DNA from 2 places in the Blautia sp. LMAG:89 genome. Region 1 is predicted to be linked to the other one. Evidence: predicted binding sites of a transcription regulator. Region 1 holds the regulator's gene; the other holds the start of a gene.
The links. Region 1 encodes Rex, which represses fermentation and respiration genes when NADH is low (regulators of the CRP and FNR family bind a similar motif). Its sites were predicted from a motif close to ATTGTTAANTANTTAACAAT; they were not measured.
Positions count from the first base shown of each region.

Region 2: a site for Rex is predicted at 9,552-9,571, ahead of CCC70_RS10930 (iron-sulfur cluster assembly scaffold protein). Genes of this name have one in related genera too.

Region 1 is NZ_NANC01000012.1:358,819-370,333, forward strand. It holds gene alr (alanine racemase) at 1-980, opposite strand, end outside; gene CCC70_RS14895 (NAD(P)H-hydrate dehydratase) at 977-2,494, opposite strand; gene CCC70_RS14900 (redox-sensing transcriptional repressor Rex) at 2,556-3,203, opposite strand; gene CCC70_RS14905 (ABC-F family ATP-binding cassette domain-containing protein) at 3,418-5,334, shown strand; gene CCC70_RS14910 (pyridoxamine kinase) at 5,365-6,231, opposite strand; gene pdxR (MocR-like pyridoxine biosynthesis transcription factor PdxR) at 6,324-7,640, shown strand; gene CCC70_RS14920 (precorrin-8X methylmutase) at 7,637-8,278, opposite strand; gene CCC70_RS14925 (cobyric acid synthase) at 8,281-9,801, opposite strand; gene cobD (threonine-phosphate decarboxylase CobD) at 9,786-10,838, opposite strand; gene cbiB (adenosylcobinamide-phosphate synthase CbiB) at 10,866-11,515, opposite strand, start outside.
Region 2 is NZ_NANC01000007.1:261,008-272,522, reverse strand. It holds gene CCC70_RS10980 (ABC transporter permease) at 1-409, opposite strand, end outside; gene CCC70_RS10975 (ABC transporter ATP-binding protein) at 402-1,169, opposite strand; gene CCC70_RS10970 (epoxyqueuosine reductase QueH) at 1,299-1,964, shown strand; gene argH (argininosuccinate lyase) at 2,116-3,495, shown strand; gene asd (aspartate-semialdehyde dehydrogenase) at 3,589-4,674, shown strand; gene CCC70_RS10955 (DUF3343 domain-containing protein) at 4,774-5,010, shown strand; gene CCC70_RS10950 (formate/nitrite transporter family protein) at 5,192-5,947, shown strand; gene CCC70_RS10945 (DNA topoisomerase) at 5,949-8,000, shown strand; gene CCC70_RS10940 (UDP-N-acetylglucosamine pyrophosphorylase) at 7,997-8,665, shown strand; gene CCC70_RS10935 (TraX family protein) at 8,790-9,527, opposite strand; gene CCC70_RS10930 (iron-sulfur cluster assembly scaffold protein) at 9,774-10,466, shown strand; gene CCC70_RS10925 (GGGtGRT protein) at 10,507-11,515, shown strand, end outside.

The sequences.
Region 1 (11,515 bases):
GGGATATCTGTGACATCAACCATAAACTGATCCATGCAGACCCGTCCGAGGATCGGAGCTTTTTTGCCCCGGATCAGGACCCAGCCCTTATTGGAAAGCTGTCTCGGATAGCCATCTGCATAACCTACGGGGATCGTTGCCATTCTGGTAAAGCGTTCTGTAACAAACGTTCCTCCATAGCTTACCGCTGTTCCACGTTCCACATTTTTCACATAGGATACATGACTTTTCAGCTCCATTGCAGGTGTCAGCTTCACAATATCACGTTCTACCTCCTCTGACGGATAAATACCGTAAATGGTGATACCGGCACGAACGACATTGAGATTTGCTTCCGGAACACGGATGATACCTGCACTGTTGGAGCAGTGACGTACCGGAATATGAACACCTCTTTTTTCCAGAAGCTCTGCAAAACGGAGATAACGGTCCAGCTGCACCAGTGCAGGAGAACGGTCGGTCTCATCCGCCCTGGCAAAATGGGTAAACATTCCCTCGATCACCAGATTCGGGATTTTTGAGATTTTTTCGATCTTTATCGCATTTTCCGGAATATCCGCATATCCGATCCTTGTCATTCCCGTATCCAGAGCCAGATGAATATGTACATTTTTTCCAATGCGTGCACCTGCTTTTGCATATTCTGCTGCTGTATTAAGATCCGATATGGTGATCCGGATATCATTGGCTGCAAGCTCCTCATAATATTCCTCAAATACAAGGCCAAGGATCAGGACAGGCTTGGTGATCCCTGCATGCCGAAGCTCCAGTGCCTCCTCTGCAGTAGCTGTTGCAAATCCCCAGATATAGTCATAGTCCTGGATCAGACGGGCAATAGCTCTGGCACCATGACCATAACCGTCTGCCTTGATCACAGCGATGATCTTTGTCCCTTCTTTGACATTTTTATGCATTTCCTCAAAATTGTGGGCAATGGCATCCAGTGATACCAGTGCTTTTACTCTCTCGTATTTTTTCATAATCCCGACTCCTCTTCACCTATAGCTAATGCCTTGGGCAGATATTCTATGATATCTCCTGCCAGCATACTGCGCATTCCTTTTTCAGCGGCTGCAAGATCACCGCAAAGTCCGTGAAGATAAACACCTAACGCGGCCTTTAAAACCATGGGAGGCTGTTCCTCCGTTTTCAGATACATACATAACACTGCTGCCAGGATCCCGGAAAGCACATCTCCGCTTCCTGCAGTTGCCATTCCGGAATTACCGGAAAGATTCAGATACATCTGGCCTTTCTCATCTGCGATCACCGTACATGCATCCTTCAATACGCACACAGAGCCTGTTTTCGCAGCACATTTCAGTGCAGTATCTGCGATCTCATGCTGGATCTCCTGGATCGTTCTGCCACTGAGCCGGCTCATTTCTCCGATATGCGGTGTCAGGACTACATGCTCTCCCAGATACTGATACCACTGTGGATGTGCAGCCAGAAGGTTCAGGCCGTCCGCATCCAGGATCAGCGGCTTTTTCTCCCGGGCAGCCGCCGTGAGAAACCACTGTTCTCTCTCACGGCTGGCCACTGATGTTCCAAGTCCCGGTCCGATCACGATCATATCACACCAGGATAGAAGCTGTTCATTGGATTCCTGATCAAAGCGGCTGCAGACCATAGCCTCCGGAAGGAGTATCTGCAGTGGGATCCTGTTGGCTTCCACAGTCTGGATCTTTACCATTCCCGCACCGGCACGAAGTGCTGCACTGGCGCTTAAATAAGCGGCTCCGCACATTCCCTCACTTCCGGTCACAAAGAGCACTTTTCCGAAGGTACCCTTGTTTCCGCCGGGATCACGTTCCGGAAACAGCTTCAGATCTTTATTTTCCAGACAGGCGGCAGATGCAGTCACAGCTTCCTGCTCATAGATCCCGATATCGGCGGTAACGATCCTTCCTGCATACAGTCTTCCCGGATAAAAGCAAAGGCCTCTTTTCCGGTAGGCAAATGTGACAGTCAGATCGGCGCTGAAGGCAATTCCCATTTCCAGGCCAGTATCTCCGTTCACTCCTGACGGGATGTCAACTGCGATCTTTTTGGCCCTCGCACTGTTCATCTCATGGATGATATCAGCATAATGCCCCTCGATCGGACGCGTCAGGCCTACCCCAAACACGGCATCTACTATAGTAGTATATTCACTCCACTGCGGGTTATTCACCTCCGGGACACGATAACCGGAAGCGATCTTATACTGAAGAGCTGTCTCTCTGGTCATTTTATCTTTGTTTCCGACCATATAAAACTCTACCCGGATTCCCTTCAGATGGAACAATCTGGCAACAGCGATACCGTCACCGCCATTATTTCCGCTTCCGCAAACTACCAGGATCCTTTCGTCCTTCTGGAGATACTTTTCTGTTTCCTCTACCACCTTCAGTGCTGCCCGCTCCATCAGAACCTCGGAGGGAACTCCGATCTCACGGATCGTTGTGGAGTCCAGATCCTTCATTTCTTTGCAGGTAACAAGCTTCTTCATTCTGTCTTCTGCCTCCCCTCTATCATAGAGAAAGCTGCCGTTTCCGGCAGCTTAACAATTCTTACTTATCCACATGTTCCTGCCTGTATTTACTGAGATTATAAGACAGTGTCATCAGACTCTCGGAAAGATGAACGTTCTCTACGATCACATCATCCGGTGTCTCAAGATCGAGATGTGCAAAATTCCAGATTGCCTTGATCCCGTTCTCCACCAGGATATCTGCCATTTCCTTGGCTTTATTCTTGGGAAGTGTCAGAATCGCGATCTCCACGTTATTCTCTCTCAGGAAAAACGGAAGCTCACTGAGCATCTGGATCTCAAGTCCACGGACTGCGATGCCCTCAAGCACAGGATTTACGTCAAAGATACCAACCAGCCTGAAGCCACGCTTCTCAAAATCCACATAATTGGCAAGTGCCTGTCCCAGATTACCAGCACCCAGGATGATCATCGGATGAACGGTATCCAGTCCCAGGATCTTACCGATCTCTGTATAAAGATAATGTACATTATAGCCATACCCCTGCTGCCCAAAACCGCCGAAATTATTAAGATCCTGACGGATCTGAGAAGCTGTGGTATGCATCTTCTTACTTAACTCATTGGAAGAAATACGTTCTACATTGTCTTCCATCAGCTCTCCTAAGTAGCGGTAATAGCGTGGCAGACGCTTAATCACCGCTTTCGAGATTTGTTTTGTCTCCACGATAGTTTTCCTCCTTACCTTACACTAGGTTAATTATAACGAATTGACATTTTCCTGTCAATTAAAGTTGTCTATTCTGTACAAATTTCTTTATAATTTTTCTAATAATTGATTTTTTCTTTGAAATCCCGGCAGTTTCCGTTATAATAGGTGGAGGATTTTTCCCTGTTCAGGCATAAACAGGGGTGATTCTTTATACAGGAGGACAGTTTTTATGATTTTATCATGTCAGAATATATGCAAGGCCTTTGGCGAAAAAGTAATTTTAAATGATGCATCCTTTCACATTGAAGATCGTGAAAAGGCTGCTCTGATCGGATGCAACGGTGCAGGAAAGACCACACTGCTGCGGATCATCATGCAGGAGCTTTCTGCTGATTCCGGTACCGTGGTGCTTGCCCGGGATAAAAATATCGGCTATCTTGCCCAGTACCAAGATATCCACGGACATCATACCATCTACGAGGAGCTTCTTACCACAAAGCAGCACATCATCGATATGGAACGCCGTATCCGCAATATGGAACAGGAAATGAACACGGTGACCGGTGATGAGCTGAACCGTCTGATGGAAACCTATACCCGCCTGACCCATCAGTTTGAGCTGGAGAACGGATACGCTTACAAAAGTGAGCTGACCGGTGTCTTAAAGGGTCTCGGCTTCACGGAGGAAGATTATGACAAGCAGATCGAAACTCTTTCCGGCGGTCAGAAAACACGCGTGGCGCTGGGCAAGATGCTTCTTTCCAAGCCGGATATCCTGCTTCTGGATGAGCCAACCAATCACCTGGATATGGAAAGCATCTCCTGGCTGGAAACTTATCTTCTGAATTATCCGGGAGCTGTTTTTATCGTCTCCCATGACCGTTATTTTCTGGATAAGGTGGTCACCAAGGTCATTGAGATCGAAGCCGGACAGACCCGCGTATACAGCGGCAACTACTCTGCCTATGCTCTCAAGAAGGCTCAGCTTCGTGACGCACAGTACAAGGCATACTTAAATCAGCAGCGGGATATCAAGCATCAGGAAGCCGTTATCGCCAAGCTGAAATCCTTTAACCGTGAAAAATCCATCAAGCGTGCGGAAAGCCGTGAAAAAATGCTGGACCGTGTACAGAGGATCGAAAAGCCTCTTGAGCTCCAGGACCGGATGCGTATCTCGCTGGAACCACGGGTGTTAAGCGGAAACGATGTGCTCCACGTGGAAGCGCTTTCCAAGGCCTTTCCGGGACAGACCCTGTTCTCCGATATCTCCTTTGATATCAAACGCGGCGAGCGTGTGGCACTGATCGGAAACAACGGAACCGGAAAGACCACCATGCTGAAGATCATCAACGGTCTTATTGAGGCAGATGCCGGCAAATTTTCCCTTGGTTCCAAGGTGCAGATCGGTTATTACGATCAGGAACATCATGTTCTGCATATGGACAAGACAATTTTCCAGGAGATCTCCGATACTTATCCGACTCTCACAGAGACCGAGATCCGAAATATGCTTGCCGCATTTCTCTTTACCGGAGATGATGTTTTCAAGGAGATCTCCGCACTTTCCGGTGGAGAAAGAGGCCGTGTTTCCCTTGCAAAGCTGATGCTTTCCGAAGCCAACTTCCTGATCCTTGACGAGCCTACCAACCATCTGGATATTGCCTCCAAGGAGATCCTGGAGGAAGCACTGGTCAGCTACACCGGCACAGTCCTTTATGTATCCCATGACCGTTACTTTATCAATCAGACTGCGACCAGGATCATGGAGCTGACAAACCAGGCAGTGGTAAATTACATCGGTGATTATGATTACTATCTGGAAAAGAAGGAGGAGCTGACCAGTACCTATGCACCGGGAAGCACTTCTCCGGAGTCACCTGCCGAAGAAAAATCGGTTTCCGAGAACAAGCTTTCCTGGCAGCAGATGAAGGAAGAACAGGCAAAGAAACGAAAACGGGAAGCCGAGCTGAAAAAAGTCGAAGCCCGTATCGAAGAGCTGGAAACAAGAGACAGCGAGATCGACGAAACCATGGTCCTTCCGGATGTCTGCACCAATGTAGCGGAATGTACAAAGCTGAGCCGCGAAAAAGCAGCCATCGCTGAAGAACTGGAAGAGCTTTATGAAAAATGGGAAGAGCTGGCCTGACGGTCAGCTCTTTTTTATCCCCTTATGTTTTTATGGAAGCAGCATGCCGAGATGCTGTTCAAAGCATACACCATCGTTACGGTCTGTTCCTTCCTCCACCGCATCCCGGATCGATGCCGAGATAAAATCCACGGCCAGCTCTGCACAGGTTTTCATGGAATATCTTTTTACCAGCCCTGCACTGAGCACGGATGCAAAAAGATCTCCTGTCCCGGAATAGCTTCCGCCGGATTTCTCTGCAAATACCCAGGAGCTGTTTCCGTTTTCCAGGACAAGATTCCCCATTTTCAGAGGCTGCCCCTCCTCCCTGTGATCCACTCCGGTGATCACAACGGCAGGAAGTGAAAATTTCCGGGCAAGTCCGCACCCGATCTCCCGGATCTCTTCCATCCGCCGGGCCTCTGATACCTTTTGCAGTTTATTCCAGATCTCCTCCATTTTTTCTTTTCCGTAGAGAAGAAGGAGGGCTTCCGTAAGGTTCGGTGTGATCACATAGGAACGGCGTGTCAGTTCGCAGAACCGGCTGCGGAGCTCTTCTGTATAGATCGGATAAACCGCGCCGTCATCCCCCATCACCGGATCTGTAAGGATCAGAGTATCCTTTCCTGCAAACGCGTCCATAAATTTCAGAATCCTGTCTGCCTGCTTATCATCAGAAAGAAATCCTGTATAGATCCCATCCGGGAAAAATCCTCTTTTTTTCCACTGCTCCATATATGGTTCCATATGCTCTGTGAAATCCTCACAGAAATAACTTTCATAACCGGTCTGGTTGCTTAAAACAGCGGTGGGAAGTGGACACGCCTGGACTCCCATCACCGAGATCACCGGGATCGCTGCTGTCAGTGAACATTTCCCCAGCCCGGAAAGATCATTGATCACTGCTATTTTTTTCATGGTAATTCTCCAGTCTTGAGTTTTTTTCTGTAATATTATAGAATGAACTGTCAGGTTTACGCAATCATTTTTGGAAGGAAATCATCATACTTATGTTAAATATATCTGCAGAACACAAAAAAGAACACCTTTATCTGGAGGTTTATCACTATTACCGGAAGCTGATCCTGGAAGGCCGTCTCCTTCCCGGAAGCAAAATGCCCTCCCTTCGCAAATGCGCCCAGGAGCTGAAGCTGAGCCGTACCACCATCGAAAATGCCTATCTTCTGCTGGCAGCAGACGGCTATATCATCGCTAGGGCACAAAGCGGCTATTATGTCACCGGCATTGCTTCCAAGCAGCATCTGCTCACCCCCGAAAAACAGGATAAGGATATCACGCCCTGCCTTTATGATTTTGCTTCTTCCGGTGTTGACCGGGAAAGCTTCCGTTTTGATCTGTGGCAGCGTTACATCAAAAGTGCCCTCCGCCAGGGCGACCGTATGCTTTCTTATGGCGAACCCCAGGGCGAAAGCGATTTCCGGGAGGTTCTCGCAGACTATATCCGGGAACGCAGAAATGTGATCTGCTCCCCGGATGACATTGTAGTAGGGGCCGGTCTCCAGCCCCTTCTCCAGATCCTCTGCCCTCTGATCCATGAACGGAAAACCGTTTCGTTCCCCACACCGTCCTTCACCACATGCAGCACCATCTTTCAGGATTACGGCTTTGATGTCCATTACCGGGACAAAAGCTGCGATGTGATCTATGTTTCTCCTGCTCACATGACGAAATGGGGCGAGATCATGCCGGTAAAACGACGCCTGGAGCTGATCCGTCATGCAGAGATCAATGACCATCTGATCATTGAGGATGATTTCGAAAACGAATTTGTTTATTTCCAGAAGCCGACGCCTTCACTTTTCGGTCTTGCAGGTGGTGAAAACGTTGTCTATATCGGTTCCTTTTCCAGGCTGCTGCTGCCCTCCATCCGTGTCAGCTTCATGGTACTGCCGCGCTCTCTCCGGGAAAAATATACAAAAAAAGCAGCCTTTTATAATCAGACTGCTTCCAAGGCAGAACAGATCGCGCTCTGCCAGTTTATCCGCGACGGGCATCTGGCTTCCCAGACAAGAAAGCTCCGCCGCCTTTATTCCCAGAAGCTGAAGGCTCTTTCCCAGGCTGTCCGGGAAACCTTCGGCCAGGACTGCCAGATCCAAACAGGAGCCGCAGGAACCAGCCTTGCCCTTACTCTTCCCTGTTCTCTCACAGGCAGTGAACTGACAGACAGAGCCCGGAACCGTGGTCTGGGACTGGAGGTTCTCAGAGAAAACGGAGCCGAGGTCACCCTGGTCCTCTCCTGCTCCTCCATTCCATCCAAGGATTTTCTGCCTGCCTGTCAGCTTCTGAAGGAGGTTACCGGCTCCTAATCTCTCCGGTTATCGATCATGTAGAGCAGGGCATTTACAATGCACGCAGCAATGTTGCTTCCACCCTTGCGTCCTTTTGCCACAATATAAGGCACATCTGCGTGCATGATCAGCTCCTTGGACTGCACAACATTCACAAAGCCTACCGGCACACCGATGATCAGCTCAGGAGAAAGCTTTCCGTTCTCAATAAGCTCATAAAGACGTACCAGTGCGGTAGGTGCGTTTCCAATGGCAAAGATCAGCTTTTTATCCATCTCTGCGGCCTTGTCCATGCTGGCTGTGGCTCTGGTAGTCCCGTTCTTTTTTGCAAGGGCAGCCACATCCTCATCGGACATGAAGCAGTAAGCCTCACCGCCGTAGCGGGCAAGTGCACGCTTGTTGATCCCGGCCTTTGCCATCTGGGTATCTGTGACGATGCAGGCACCGTTGCGGATGGCGTCCATGGCCATCTCCACTGCCCCCTCCGAGAAGCAGAGATTTTTTGCATAATCAAAATCTGCGCTTGTGTGGATGCAGCGTTTTACGATCAGCTCTGTTCCCGGGATCAGGGGAGTATCCCCCAGCTCTTCTGTGATGATCTCAAAGCTTCTTTTTTCGATCTCCATGGGTTTTACATTTTCAAGCTCAACTTTCATTTCTATTCTTCCTCCGTAATCCCGTTTTCCAGTATCTCATAGATTTTTTTCATATCCAGATGCTTCCGCAGCTCTGCAGCCAGGATATCATACTGCTGTTCCTTAAATGCCGCAAAATCCACGCCTGTCATATTTTCCACATCAATACCTTTTTTCTCGCCGATCACGCGGATGATCGCCTCTGCAGATGCTTCCTTATCGAAAACACCGTGGATATAGGTTCCGCACACATTTCCCGCAAAAGCACCCTCTTCTTTTTTCTTACCGCTGACGCTGTCTGTGATCTTCGTGGCTGTTCCTGCATTCTCCTTCAGGATGCTTTCGCCCATATGGATCTCATAGCCCTCGATCTCCGCACCGGAAAGAGGAGCAAACACACCGGACAGCTGACCGAAATGCCCCTGCACCCTGGTCCTGGTTTTCTTTTCGGCAAATACCGTTTCCATGGGAAGAAGTCCCATTCCTTTCATGGAACCGCCATTTTCAACTCCATGAGGATCGCTTAAGGTCTCGCCCAGCATCTGATAGCCGCCGCAGACACCAAAGATCAGCTTGCCTCTGGAGGCTTCCTTGAGAACCGCTGCCTCCATTCCGCTTTCCCGCATCCAGATCAGATCACTCATAGTGTTCTTGGTTCCAGGAAGGATGATCATGTCCGGAGAGTGAAGATCTCTCGGGTGTTTTACATAGCGGAGAGAAACTCCGGGAATGCTCTCAAAAGGATTAAAATCCGTAAAGTTGGAAATCCTTGGTGTACGGATCACCGCGATATCAATGACACCGGCTTCCTGCTTCCGGTCAAAACGCTCCGTCAGGCTGTCCTCATCCTCCACCTGGATATCCAGATAAGGCGCCACACCCACCACCGGGATCCCGCTTCTTTCCTCAAGCATAACAACACCAGGGTCCAGAATAGTCTTATCTCCGCGGAATTTGTTGATGATCAGACCCTTTACCATAGCCTTCTCATCGTCCTCCAGAAGCTCCACTGTACCGATCAGCTGGGCAAAAACACCTCCACGGTCAATATCACCCACAAGAAGGACCGGTGCCTTGGCCATCTTTGCCATACCCATATTTACAATATCCTCGTCCTTGAGATTGATCTCGGCAGGGCTTCCCGCACCTTCGATGACAATGATATCGTTTTCCGCTGCAAGAGCGTTGTATGCCTTCATCACATCCGGAACCAGGGTCTTCTTATATTTGAAATAATCCCTGGCACTCATGGTTCCAAGAACTTCTCCGTTTACGATCACCTGGGAGCCTACATCATTGGTAGGCTTCAGAAGAATCGGATTCATCAGGACAGACGGCCTGATCCCGGCTGCCTCTGCCTGCATGACCTGGGCCCGCCCCATCTCAAGACCATCCTCTGTAATAAAGGAATTCAGTGCCATATTTTGTGATTTAAAAGGAGCCACACGATATCCATCCTGCTTAAAGATCCTGCAAAGTCCCGCAGCCAGCAGGCTTTTTCCGGCATTGGACATGGTTCCCTGCACCATTATTGCTTTTGCCATAATATACCTCCCTCAAGTACTTCGATCAGTTTTACATTTTCTTCATGGCGCTTTACCGCGATCCGGTAATACTCCTTTGTAAGTCCCGGATAATTGCTGCAGTCACGGATCAGGATCCGCTTCCGCAGACAGAAGTCAAAGAGCTCCTCCGGTCCTTTAAAGAAAATATAATTTGCTTCCGACGGAAATACTTTATACCCAATGCGGACCAGCTCATCCTTCAGCCACTGTGCCTCCCGAAAAACAAGCTGTCTTCCCTCCTCTACATATTCCGTCTCTGTAAGTGCCTGGAGCCCGGCTGCCTGGGCCATGGTGGAAACATTCCATGGCTGAACGCAGAGCTCCATCCTTTCCATCAGCTTTCTGTCAGAACAGAGGCCATAGCCCAGCCGCACACCGGCCATGGCATATCTTTTTGTAAATGCCTTCAGGATAAAAAGATTATTGAACCCGGAAAGAGAATGCTTCAGAGAATACTCTTCCGGTTCCTTTACAAAATCGAGGAAACATTCATCTACCACCAGCAGGATATCCAGCTTTCTGCATTTTTCCAGGATCCTTTTCAGAAGCCTATGGGGGATCAGCATGCCGGTAGGATTGTTGGGGTTACATAAGAAAGCCATATCCAGTCCCTTATGGAGGATATCCAGATAGGCTTCACTGAGCACAAAACCGTCATTTTCCGTCAGCATGTAATATTCCAGCTCACAGCCAGTACTGGCCAGAGCCTGTCCGTATTCCGCAAAAGTAGGCGCCGGGATCAGAGCCCGCTTTGGCTTTACTGCGTGACAGAGCGTAAAGATCACTTCTGCTGCTCCGTTACCGCATATTACCTCTTCCGCTTTTACCCCTTCCGATTCTGCGATCCTTTCCCTGAGAACGCCGCATCCCACCTGGGGATACTGTGCAATATGATCCAGACTGTGGATAATGGCCTGCTTCACACTTTCCGGTGTTCCCAAAGGATTCAGATTTGCCGAAAAATCCAGGCAGTCTTTATGTTTATATACGTCTCCTCCATGTATGTGTTTTGTCATTGGTCATTCTCCTGTCTGTATTTATTGTTACCTTAATAACCCGAACCGGACCCCCGCACTGAGCAGTCCAAATACAACCACACCCAGTATGGATGCCGCGTACATCAGCCGGTTAGCCCTTTTGATATCCTCCGGCTCCACCGGGCGGATCGGATCCCCGATCGTGGGTTTTTCATATAATTTCCCGAAATAATATGCATTTCCCGCAAGCTGTACATCCAGCGCTCCGGCCATGGCAGCCTCTGTCTGAGCAGAGTTGGGGCTTGCATGATTTCTCCGGTCACGTTTGTAGATCTTTGCCGCATTTTTTGTATCCATTCCTGTAAAAACAGTTCCTGCCACCATCAGCCATCCGGAGATCCTGGCAGGGATATAATTGGCCACATCATCCAGCTTTGCCGCAATACGGCCGAAATAAAGATATTTGTCATTTTTATATCCAAGCATGGAATCCATGGTATTGATACCCTTGTACAAAAACATCAGCGGCACTCCGCCGATAGCCATATAAAACATGGGGGCGATCACGCCGTCGGATGCATTTTCCGCAACGGTTTCCACGGCAGCCTTTGTCACGCCGGTTTCCGTAAGCTCTCTGGTATCACGGCCTACGATCATGGACACCGCATAGCGTGCCTCGTCCAGAGTCCCGTTTTTCAGCCGGTCATAAACCTTCA
Region 2 (11,515 bases), on a different contig from region 1:
GTTCGTTGGCACCAAGCCATACGATCAGAAGAGGGGCCAGAGCAGATTTCGGGAGACTGTTCAGTACCACCAGACATGGCTCCAGGATCCGTGCGATCCGTCGGGAGCACCAGAGAAGTACTGCGGTTCCTACACCCAGGATCACAACAAAAAAGAAACTGACAAGAGTTTCTGCCAGTGTCACGGCAATATGTGCAAACAGGGACTGATCCCTGCACATGGAAAGAAAGGTCTCTGCGATCTGGGAAGGACTACTGAAGATAAAGGAATCGATCCATCCAAGATCAGAGGATATTTCCCAAAGTCCCATAAACAGAACAAAAAGAAGTGTCCGTGCAGCCAGGATAATGTTTTTTTCTTTTTTTTGCCGTGCAAGATATTGTTTCTGCTGTCTGGAAATTTCAGGCATTTTCATTGAGCTCCTTCCATATGATGTTAAAATATTTTTTAAAATCCGGAGCATTTCTGGAGGAGAGGGGAGTGCGGTCGCTGATATCCAGATCGATATCAATGATCTTTCGTACAGTGGCAGGACGTGCAGAAAGGATCAGTACCCGGTCGGCCATACTGATGGCTTCGGAGATGTCATGAGTGACCAGGATCGCAGGCTTGCCGGAGCTTTTGAGGATTTTTCCGATATCATCACTGACATTTAAGCGTGTCTGGTAATCCAGAGCGGAAAATGGTTCGTCCAGAAGAAGGAGCTCCGGTTCCAGCACCAGGGTCCGGATCAGAGCGGCACGTTGGCGCATTCCGCCGGAAAGCTGGGAAGGGCGGGCATCACGGAAACGGTCCAGACCGTAGGTCTGAAGAAGGGCTTCTGCATGTGCCAGTTTTTCAGGTGTGAGCTCTTTCCGGATCTCCAGGCCGAGAAGGATGTTTTTGTAGATGCTCCGCCATTCCAGAAGATGATCCTTCTGGAGCATATATCCTACAGCGGCACTGCCGGAGGATACCGGACGGTCTCCCAGAGTAATGGAACCGTGCTCCGGAGTGAGCAGGCCGGCAATGAGATTCAGAAGAGTGGATTTTCCGCATCCGGAAGGTCCTACAATGGACAGGAATTCACCGGGCATCAGGTCAAAGGATATATGAGAAAGGGCGGGTGTCTCACCGGACAATGTGTGATAGGAGAGACACACGTCCCGCACTTTCAGGACAGGATTCATGGATGTTGCCTCCTTTTCGTAGATAATGATATAATATTATCATATGTCTGAAACATGAGAAGGCCAATGGCAGAGATGCATACTTTGATGTCTGCCTGAAAACAGTCATAGAGAAAGGAATTACAAACATTGAACAAGAGAAACTACCAGAAAGAACTGGATAAACTGATTGAAAGAAACCAGAAAGAAGGGAAAACCCCCAGACTTTTTCTGCATGCCTGCTGTGCGCCATGCAGCAGCTATGTGATGGAATATCTGTCACAGTATTTTGAGATCACGATATTTTTTTATAATCCCAATATCGCACCGGTGGAGGAATATTCACACCGTGTGGCTGAGATCCGCCGCCTGATCGGGGAGATGGAATTTGTCCATCCGGTAACTCTTATGGAGGGCCGGTATGACCCGAAGGAATTTTATGAAATGGCAAAAGGCCTGGAAGATGTTCCGGAAGGAGGAGAACGGTGCTTTCGGTGTTACCGCCTGCGGATGGAAGAGGCGGCAAAGCTGGCGAAGGAGGGCGGATATGATTATTTCACCACAACATTAAGTATCAGTCCGCTGAAAAATGCACAGAAGATCAATGAGATTGGCGAGGAGCTGGCAGAAATCTATAAAGTGCCACATCTGACTTCAGATTTTAAGAAAAAGAATGGCTACAAGCGTTCTATTGAACTGTCTCATGAGCATGCTCTGTACCGGCAGAATTACTGCGGCTGTGTATTTTCAAAGAAAGAAGCCATGGACAGAGAACGGCTGGTTACTGAGAACCGAGTGAACAGTAACAACGGCTGAAGACAGCAAACGTATAATTATGAAAAACTTTGCATTTTTATAAAAATATGTTACACTAACACAGAAAAGTGCAGACGTTCGGGAGACGGAGCTCGTGTATGTCCGGAGAAGACAGTTCTGCCGCAAAAAAGAAAAGTGAGGAAGAATCAATATGGCACAGTTATGGGGAGGCCGTTTTACAAAAGAAACGGACAAGCTGGTTTACAATTTTAACGCATCCATTTCCTTTGATCAGAAATTTTACAGACAGGATATCCGTGGAAGCAAGGCACATGTTGCCATGCTTGCAAAACAGGGGATCCTGACAGAGGAAGAAAAGGAGCAGATCACAGAAGGACTGGACGGTATCCTTGCAGACGTGGAAGCAGGCAAGCTGGAGATCACAGCGGAGTATGAGGATATCCACAGCTTCGTGGAGGCAAACCTGATCGACCGTATCGGAGATGCCGGAAAGAAGCTTCACACAGGAAGAAGCCGTAATGACCAGGTAGCTCTGGATATGAAGCTTTATGTCCGCGACGAGATCGATGAGACAGATAAGGAGCTGAAGGACCTTCTTCTTGCCCTGCAGAAGATCATGGAAGAGAATGTTCACACCTACATGCCGGGATTTACCCACCTTCAGAAGGCACAGCCGGTAACTCTGGCACACCATGTAGGCGCATATTTTGAGATGTTCCGCAGAGACCGTGACAGACTTTTTGATATCCGTAAGAGAATGAATACCTGTCCGCTTGGAGCGGGAGCACTGGCAGGAACCACTTATCCGCTGGATCGTGCCTATACTGCAGAGCTTCTCGGCTTTGATGCACCAACCAGAAACAGTATGGATTCCGTATCTGACAGAGATTATGTCATCGAGCTTCTCAGTGCATTTTCTACGATCATGATGCATCTGAGCCGCTTTTCAGAAGAGATCATTCTGTGGAATTCCAATGAGTACCGTTTCGTTGAGATCGATGACGCATACAGCACAGGCAGCAGTATCATGCCGCAGAAGAAGAATCCGGATATCGCAGAGCTTGTCCGTGGAAAAACAGGCCGTGTTTACGGAGCGCTGACATCTATTCTCACAACCATGAAGGGAATCCCGCTTGCATACAACAAAGATATGCAGGAAGACAAGGAGCTGACCTTTGATGCCATCGACACCGTAAAGGGCTGTATCGCCCTGTTTACCGGCATGGTTTCCACTATGCAGTTCAACAAAGCCAACATGGAGGCAAGTGCAAAGAGAGGCTTTACAAACGCCACAGACGCAGCAGACTATCTGGTTAACCACGGTGTACCGTTCCGTGATGCTCACGGCATCGTCGGAAGACTGGTCCTTCTCTGTCTGGATAAGGGAATCTCTCTGGATGAGCTTCCGCTTTCCGAGTACAAAGAGATCAGTCCTGTGTTTGAGGAGGACATCTATGAAGCCATCAGTATGAAGACCTGCGTGGAAAAACGTGTGACTCTGGGAGCGCCGGGACCGGACGTGATGGAGCAGGTGATCGCTCAGAATAAAGAATATCTTGAAAAAAATTAAGATAATGCTTGCATTTTAGGAAAAATTGGTATAGTATTTACAGAAAAGACAAATGTGTGCCATGGAGGGACACAAGATGAGGAGAGTTTTATTATGAGTGAAAAGCTTAAAGTCGGTATTTTAGGTGCAACTGGAATGGTTGGTCAGAGATTCATTTCTCTTCTGGAGAATCACCCGTGGTTTGAGGTGGTTACTGTAGCGGCAAGCCCGAGAAGCGCAGGCAAGACCTACGAGGAGGCTGTAGGCGGCAGATGGAAAATGGATACTCCGATGCCGGAGGCAGTAAAGAAGCTGGTTGTTATGGATATCCACGAGGTTGAGAAGGTTGCAGCTACTGTTGACTTTGTATTTTCCGCAGTTGATATGACGAAGGATGAGATCAAGGCAATCGAGGAAGAATATGCAAAGACAGAGACACCGGTTGTGTCCAACAACAGCGCACACCGCTGGACACCGGACGTTCCGATGGTAGTTCCGGAAATCAATCCGGAGCACTTCGAGGTTATCGAATTCCAGAAGAAACGTCTAGGAACAAAACGCGGCTTTGTAGCTGTTAAACCGAACTGCTCTATCCAGAGCTACGCTCCGGTACTTACCGCATGGAAAGAGTTCGAGCCGTATGAAGTAGTTGCCACTACATACCAGGCTATTTCCGGAGCAGGAAAAACCTTCAAGGACTGGCCGGAGATGGAGCACAACATCATTCCGTACATCGGTGGTGAGGAAGAGAAGAGTGAGAAGGAGCCATTAAGACTCTGGGGCAAGATCGAGGACGGCGTGATCGTTCCGGCTACCACACCTGTCATCACATGCCAGTGTGTACGTGTTCCGGTCCTCAACGGACATACAGCAGCTGTATTCGTTAAATTCCGCAAGAAACCTACCAAAGAGCAGCTGATCCAGAAGCTGGTTGAGTTTAAGGGACTTCCGCAGGAGCTTGAGCTTCCAAGCGCTCCGAAGCAGTTCATCCAGTATCTTGAGGAGGACAACCGTCCGCAGGTACAGATGGATGTAAACTATGAGAATGGAATGGGAGTATCTGTAGGACGTCTTCGTGAGGATACTGTTTATGATTACAAGTTCATCGGACTTTCCCATAACACAGTAAGAGGTGCCGCAGGCGGAGCAGTTCTCTGTGCAGAAACTCTGAAAGCGAAAGGATATATCCAGGCTAAATAAGAACTGGATCCTTTACAGGAAATAAAGAAAATCATCAGAAACGGGATATCGGTTTTTCCGGTGTCCTGTTTTTGCGTATGTGGAAGGAACAAAGGAGATATGCGCAGAAAAGTAATTACTACAGTTGTGACATTTTCCACAACCACGGCTGCCATGAAAATGGAAAGAACGGCCAGGGAATCTGAATTTCCGGGAAGGCTGATCCCGATCCCTTCAGAGATCAGTGCCCAGTGCGGACTGGCATGGAAATGCGTGGAGCAATCAGAGGAGGAAACAGAAAAATTCCTGAAAAAAAAGGAACTGGCCTGGGATGGCATCTATCGTGTTCTGGTATAAAACGGATATTGTTTGTTGTATGTAACAAAACGAAAATTTTTGAAAATTTTCGCATTTTTATTGTTAAATAATTAGTAAAGTGTTACAATATAACAAGCAGATTTCCGGAAAGCGTGTTGCTGTGAACAAAGAAGCAGCAACAAAGTGCCACGCTTGCTAAAAATATGTGGAGGTGCTATTTATGAACAGGGAGGATGTAGAGAAACTGTCAACCGCTGCGAAGGGTAAGATAAACTTACTGAACAGCAATTTCGGAAAATACTTTATGCGGGCGATCATGGCCGGATTTTTTATTGATGTGGCGATGATCTACAGTAACGTTGTTGGAAATGTATTTTCCAAGACATTCCCGGAATGGGGGAAATTCCTTGGAGCCATCGTGTTCTCTATTGCGGTCCTGCTGATCGCAATGGTAGGAGGAGAGCTGTTTACCGGTAACAATCTGGTAATGGCTTTTGGTGCGTATGACAAGAGCGTATCATGGAAAGATGTTGGAAAGGTCTGGGGAATCAGTTACATCGGCAATTTTGTGGGATGCCTGATCCTGGCGCTGATCTTTGTAGGTGCCGGAGCGTCCGGTACAGCAGATTATTTTGCCGGATTTATAAACGGAAAACTGAGTATTCCGGCAGGACAGATGTTTTTCCGTGCGGTACTTTGTAATTTCTTCGTCTGTCTTGCTGTTCTCTGCGGCATTAAGCTGAAGAGTGAGTCAGGTAAGTTCCTGATGATCGTGATCTGTATTTCAGGTTTCGTTGTCAGCGGATTTGAGCATTGTATTGCAAATATGGGTATTTTTACAGTTGCATTCTGTATGGTGCCAGGATTGTCTGTCGGCGCTATGCTTAAAAGCATGGTGATCGTAACACTGGGAAATATAGTTGGCGGAGGTGTGCTTCTGGCATGGCCGCTTAGAAAGATGAGTGCAGATAAATAGTATGGCAAAGGCTTTATACATAGCGGAGAAGCCCAGCGTGGCACAGGAATTTGCGAAGGCTTTGAAGATCAACGGTCAGAGAAAAGACGGATATCTGGAATCTGATGATTCTGTGGTAACCTGGTGTGTAGGACACCTGGTTACCATGAGCTATCCCGAAAAATATGATATCAAGTTTAAAAGGTGGAGTTTTGATACCCTGCCTTTTTTGCCGCGCGAATTTAAATATGAAGTGATCCCCGGGGTCAAAAAGCAGTTCGAGATCGTAAAAGGACTGCTGAACCGGCCGGATGTGGATACCATTTATGTGTGTACCGACTCCGGACGTGAGGGTGAATATATCTACCGTCTGGTAGCCCAGATGGCAGGAGTAAAGGGAAAAGTCCAGAAACGTGTGTGGATCGATTCCCAGACAGAGGAAGAAATCTTAAGAGGGATCCGTGAAGCGAAGGATATCTCGGAGTATGATAATCTGGCAGCATCTGCGTATCTCCGCGCAAAGGAAGATTATCTTATGGGAATCAATTTTTCCAGAGTTCTGACCTTGCGCTACGGAAGCAGTGTCACCAATTATCTCCATTCCAAATATCAGGCCATTGCAGTTGGGCGTGTGATGACCTGTGTTCTTGGCATGGTGGTGCGGAGAGAACGGGAGATCCGTGTCTTTGTGAAGACACCCTTCTACCGTGTCCTTGGCAGCATTGGACTTGCAGGCGAAAATTTTGACGGTGAATGGAGGGCTGTGGAAGGCAGCCGGTATTTCCAGTCCCCGTATCTTTATAAAGAAAACGGCTTCAGGAAAAAAGAGCATGCACAGATGCTGATCGATCAGCTGATGGTGAATCAGCCCCTTTCTTGTATTGTGGAAAAGGTGGAACGAAAAAAAGAAAACAAAAATCCGCCGCTTCTTTTTAACCTGGCGGAGCTTCAGAATGTGTGCTCAAAGCTGTTTAAGATCAGTCCGGACGAGACACTCCGGATCGTACAGGAGCTTTATGAGAAGAAGCTGGTGACTTATCCGAGAACGGATGCCAGAGTTCTTTCCACGGCAGTGGCCAAGGAGATATACAAGAATATATCCGGTCTTCGAAATTATCAGCAGGCCGGTGCGGCGGCGGCAGAGGTTTTGGGGATGGAATCCTGGAAAAGCATTGCAAAGACCAGATATGTGAATGACAAGCAGATCACAGACCATTATGCGATCATTCCTACCGGTCAGGGATTGAATGCGCTTGGAAGCGTGTCTCTTACTGCACAGCGTGTGTACGAGACCATTGTACGGAGATTTTTGTGTATTTTTTATCCGCCGGCCGTTTATCAGAAGGTGAGTCTTGTGACGAAGCTGGACGGCGAGGCATTCTTTTCATCCTTTAAGGTTCTCAAAGAAGAAGGCTATCTGAAGATTGCCACGAATTCTTTTTCGCGGAAAAGGGCTTCAGACAGTGAGAAAAACAGAAATGGAGAGGAAGACGAGGTTTCCTGTGATACTGTGCTCCTGGAGGCGTTGCAGAAGCTGAAAAAGGGTGATATACTTCCTGTGAACGGTTTGAGTATCAAGGAGGGTGAGACTTCACCGCCCAAACGATACAATTCCGGTTCCATGATCCTTGCCATGGAAAATGCAGGACAGCTGATCGAGGATGAGGAGCTTCGAGCCCAGATCAAGGGAAGCGGGATCGGCACCAGTGCTACCCGTGCCGAGATCCTGAAGAAGCTTTTTAACATCAAATATCTGGCACTGAACAAAAAGACCCAGGTGATCACTCCAACGCTTCTTGGGGAAATGATCTTTGATGTGGTAAATTGTTCTATCCGGCAGCTTCTGAACCCGGAGCTTACGGCAAGCTGGGAAAAGGGGCTCACCTATGTGGCAGAGGGCAGCATCACGGAACAGGAATATATGGACAAGCTGGAGCATTTTGTGCGGGTACGTACCCGGCAGGTGGAGGCAAGCAATTATCAGTATAACCTGCGGCAGTTTTTTGATGTGGCCGCTGTAAACTACAGGAAGCCGGAGCGAGCTTCCAGACAGGGAGGAAAGAGATCATCATGATGAAAGATTTTACTATCAGCAATATGCTGGATCTGAATGAGACCATTGCAGCAGAGCTTTTTGAGGGAAAAACCTATCCGTGGGAGGTTCTTCCGGAGATCGGAGATTTCATTATTAAGCTGGGAAAAACACTGGATTCTTCTGAATATGAGGAGAAGGGCGAAAATGTATGGATCGCAAGATCCGCTACAGTTGCGCCGACTGCAAGTATCACCGGACCGGCTATCATTGGCAGAGACGCCGAGGTGCGCCACTGTGCATTTATCCGCGGCAAGGCTATCGTTGGTGAGGGCGCAGTTGTGGGAAATTCCACAGAGCTTAAGAATGCAGTGCTGTTTAACAAGGTTCAGGTTCCTCATTATAATTATGTTGGAGATGCTGTGCTGGGATATAAGTCCCACATGGGTGCCGGATCGATCTGTTCCAACGTAAAATCAGACAAGAAGCTGGTTGTCGTAAAAGACGGGGATGAAAAGATCGAAACCGGTCTTAAGAAATTCGGAGCGATGCTCGGAGATCATGTTGAAGTCGGATGCGGTTCTGTGCTGAATCCCGGTACTGTGATCGGACGGAATTCTAATATCTACCCGCTGTCACCGGTACGTGGATGTGTTCCTGCAGATTCCATTTATAAAAATGCAAAAGAGATCGTAAAGAAAAAATAAGAAACAGATTCTTCTGGACACGCATTTAGGCTGCACTTTTGAGAGAGTGCAGCTTTTTTTTGATGGGGTGATGGATGTAACGGTATTGGTTGTGGAAGGCTGAACCGACCGGGAGAGGGCGGGATTAAGATAAAAACAAAAGCTGTCGAAGTATGACCAGTCCCATAATATGGACTGGGTAAAACCAGTAGAAGAAATATTTTGCTGATTTTCCGCGGATGAAGCCTCTTTTTCCATTGTACAGGTTAATGGACAGAAAGGCAAAAGCGGCCCTCCATTCATAGTAAAGCCAGCAGCTCCCGAGGATTGCCTGGCCTGGTTTATCGTTTCGCATATAGTACATGATCAGCAGGAAGATATACCCCCGCCATCCATAGTCTGCTTTCAGAAAAATGGAAACAACAAGCAGTCCCAGGATGCAGAGAAGCTGCATCGAAGGTCTGGTCTGGAAATATTCGATGGCACAAAAGGCCAGATATCCGAGGAAAAGCGTGAAAAACACATTTTGTCTTTCGTAACGCAGTGTATTTGTAAACATCAGATTCCACGGAATTTCTGAAAGCAGCGCAAAAAGAAGGAGATTTCTTCCATAGAGGAACCGGCTCCGTGTATGCCGGAAGCCTTCCAGCAGGAGAAAACAGAAGATGGGAAAAGCAGCTCTTCCGATATCGCGGAAAATAAGATATACAGTATATTCTCTGCCGAAAAGTGTAAACAGGATTTTCTGTGCAGGCTGATACATACTGAGCAGCACAGCTCCGATATGATCGATCAGCATGGTGATGACCGCGATCATCTTCAGAGCGCTTCCGCTGAGAATGCGGTATTTTTCTGGAAAAACAGAATCCACAGATGCATTCATGAAAAATATACCTCCAGGGTTAAACTTGCTAATATATTATCACATACATACAGTAGTTGCCAGAAATATTTGACAGTTAGGCATGCAATACTGCCGGAATAACTACCAATATTATGCGTTTTATGGCAAAATTTTATCAAATATGACTGGACGAAACAACGGTTTTGTGAGAAAATAGCCGTAGGGTGTTATCGAACTTTTTTTCTCAATAACATCAGTCAATCTATACTTGAAAGGAGTTTTAAAATGATTTATTCACGCGAAGTAGAAGAAATGTGTCCAGTGGCACAGGGCGTACATCATGGTGCCGCTCCGATCCCGGAAGAAGCAAAATGGGTTCAGGCAAAAGAAGTAAAGGATATCTCCGGATTTACACACGGTGTTGGCTGGTGTGCTCCGCAGCAGGGTGCATGTAAGCTGTCCCTTAACGTTAAAGAGGGAATCATCCAGGAGGCACTTGTTGAGACAATCGGATGTTCAGGAATGACTCATTCTGCAGCTATGGCTTCTGAGATCCTTCCAGGACTTACCGTTATGGAGGCACTGAACACAGACCTTGTATGTGATGCAATCAATACAGCTATGAGAGAGCTTTTCCTTCAGATCGTTTACGGACGTTCCCAGTCTGCATTCTCCGAGGACGGACTTGCAGTAGGCGCTGGTCTTGAGGACCTTGGAAAAGGACTTCGTTCTCAGGTTGGTACAATGTATGGAACTCTGAAAAAAGGACCTCGTTACCTTGAGATGGCTGAGGGTTATGTTACAGGTATCGCTCTTGACGAGAACGATGAGATCATCGGATATCAGTTCGTAAGCCTTGGAAAAATGACTGACTTCATTAAGAAAGGTGATGACCCGAACACAGCATGGGAGAAAGCAAAAGGTCAGTACGGCCGTGTTGCAGATGCTGTTAAGATCATCGACCCAAGAAAAGAGTAATTACACTTCGTAAGGTAAAAATATCAGGAGGTTACAGGAAATGGCTTTATTTGAATCATATGAGAGACGAATTGACAAGATCAATTCTGTTTTAAACAGCTATGGAATCGCTTCTATCGAAGAAGCTGAGAAAATCACTAAAGACGCAGGACTGAACGTTTACGATCAGATCAAAGGCATTCAGCCGATCTGCTTCGAGAACGCTTGCTGGGCTTACACAGTAGGTGCAGCTATCGCGATCAAAAAAGGCTGCAGAAGAGCCGCTGATGCAGCTGCAGCTATCGGAGAAGGCCTTCAGGCTTTCTGTATCCCGGGATCCGTTGCAGACACACGTAAAGTAGGTCTTGGACATGGAAACCTTGGAAAGATGCTCCTTGAGGAAGAGACAGACTGCTTCTGTTTCCTTGCAGGACATGAGTCTTTCGCAGCAGCTGAGGGTGCGATCGGTATCGCTGAGAAAGCAAACAAGGTTCGTAAAAAACCTCTTCGTGTTATCCTGAACGGTCTTGGAAAAGACGCTGCTCAGATCATCTCCCGTATCAACGGCTTTACATATGTAGAGACAGAGTATGATCCATATAAGAACGAGGTTAAGGAAGTATTCCGTAAATCCTATTCAGAGGGACTTCGTGCAAAGGTTAACTGCTACGGCGCTAACAGCGTTCCGGAAGGTGTTGCGATCATGTGGAAAGAGGGCGTTGACGTTTCTATCACAGGAAACTCCACAAACCCGACTCGTTTCCAGCATCCGGTAGCAGGAACATACAAAAAAGAGTGCAACGAGAAAGGAAAGAAATACTTCTCCGTTGCTTCCGGTGGTGGTACAGGACGTACACTTCATCCGGACAACATGGCAGCAGGTCCTGCTTCCTACGGTATGACTGATACACTTGGACGTATGCATTCTGACGCTCAGTTCGCAGGATCTTCTTCCGTACCGGCTCACGTAGAGATGATGGGTCTTATCGGCGCTGGAAACAACCCGATGGTTGGTATGACAGTTGCTGTAGCTGTTTCCGTACAGGAAGCTGCAGACGCTGGCAAGTTCT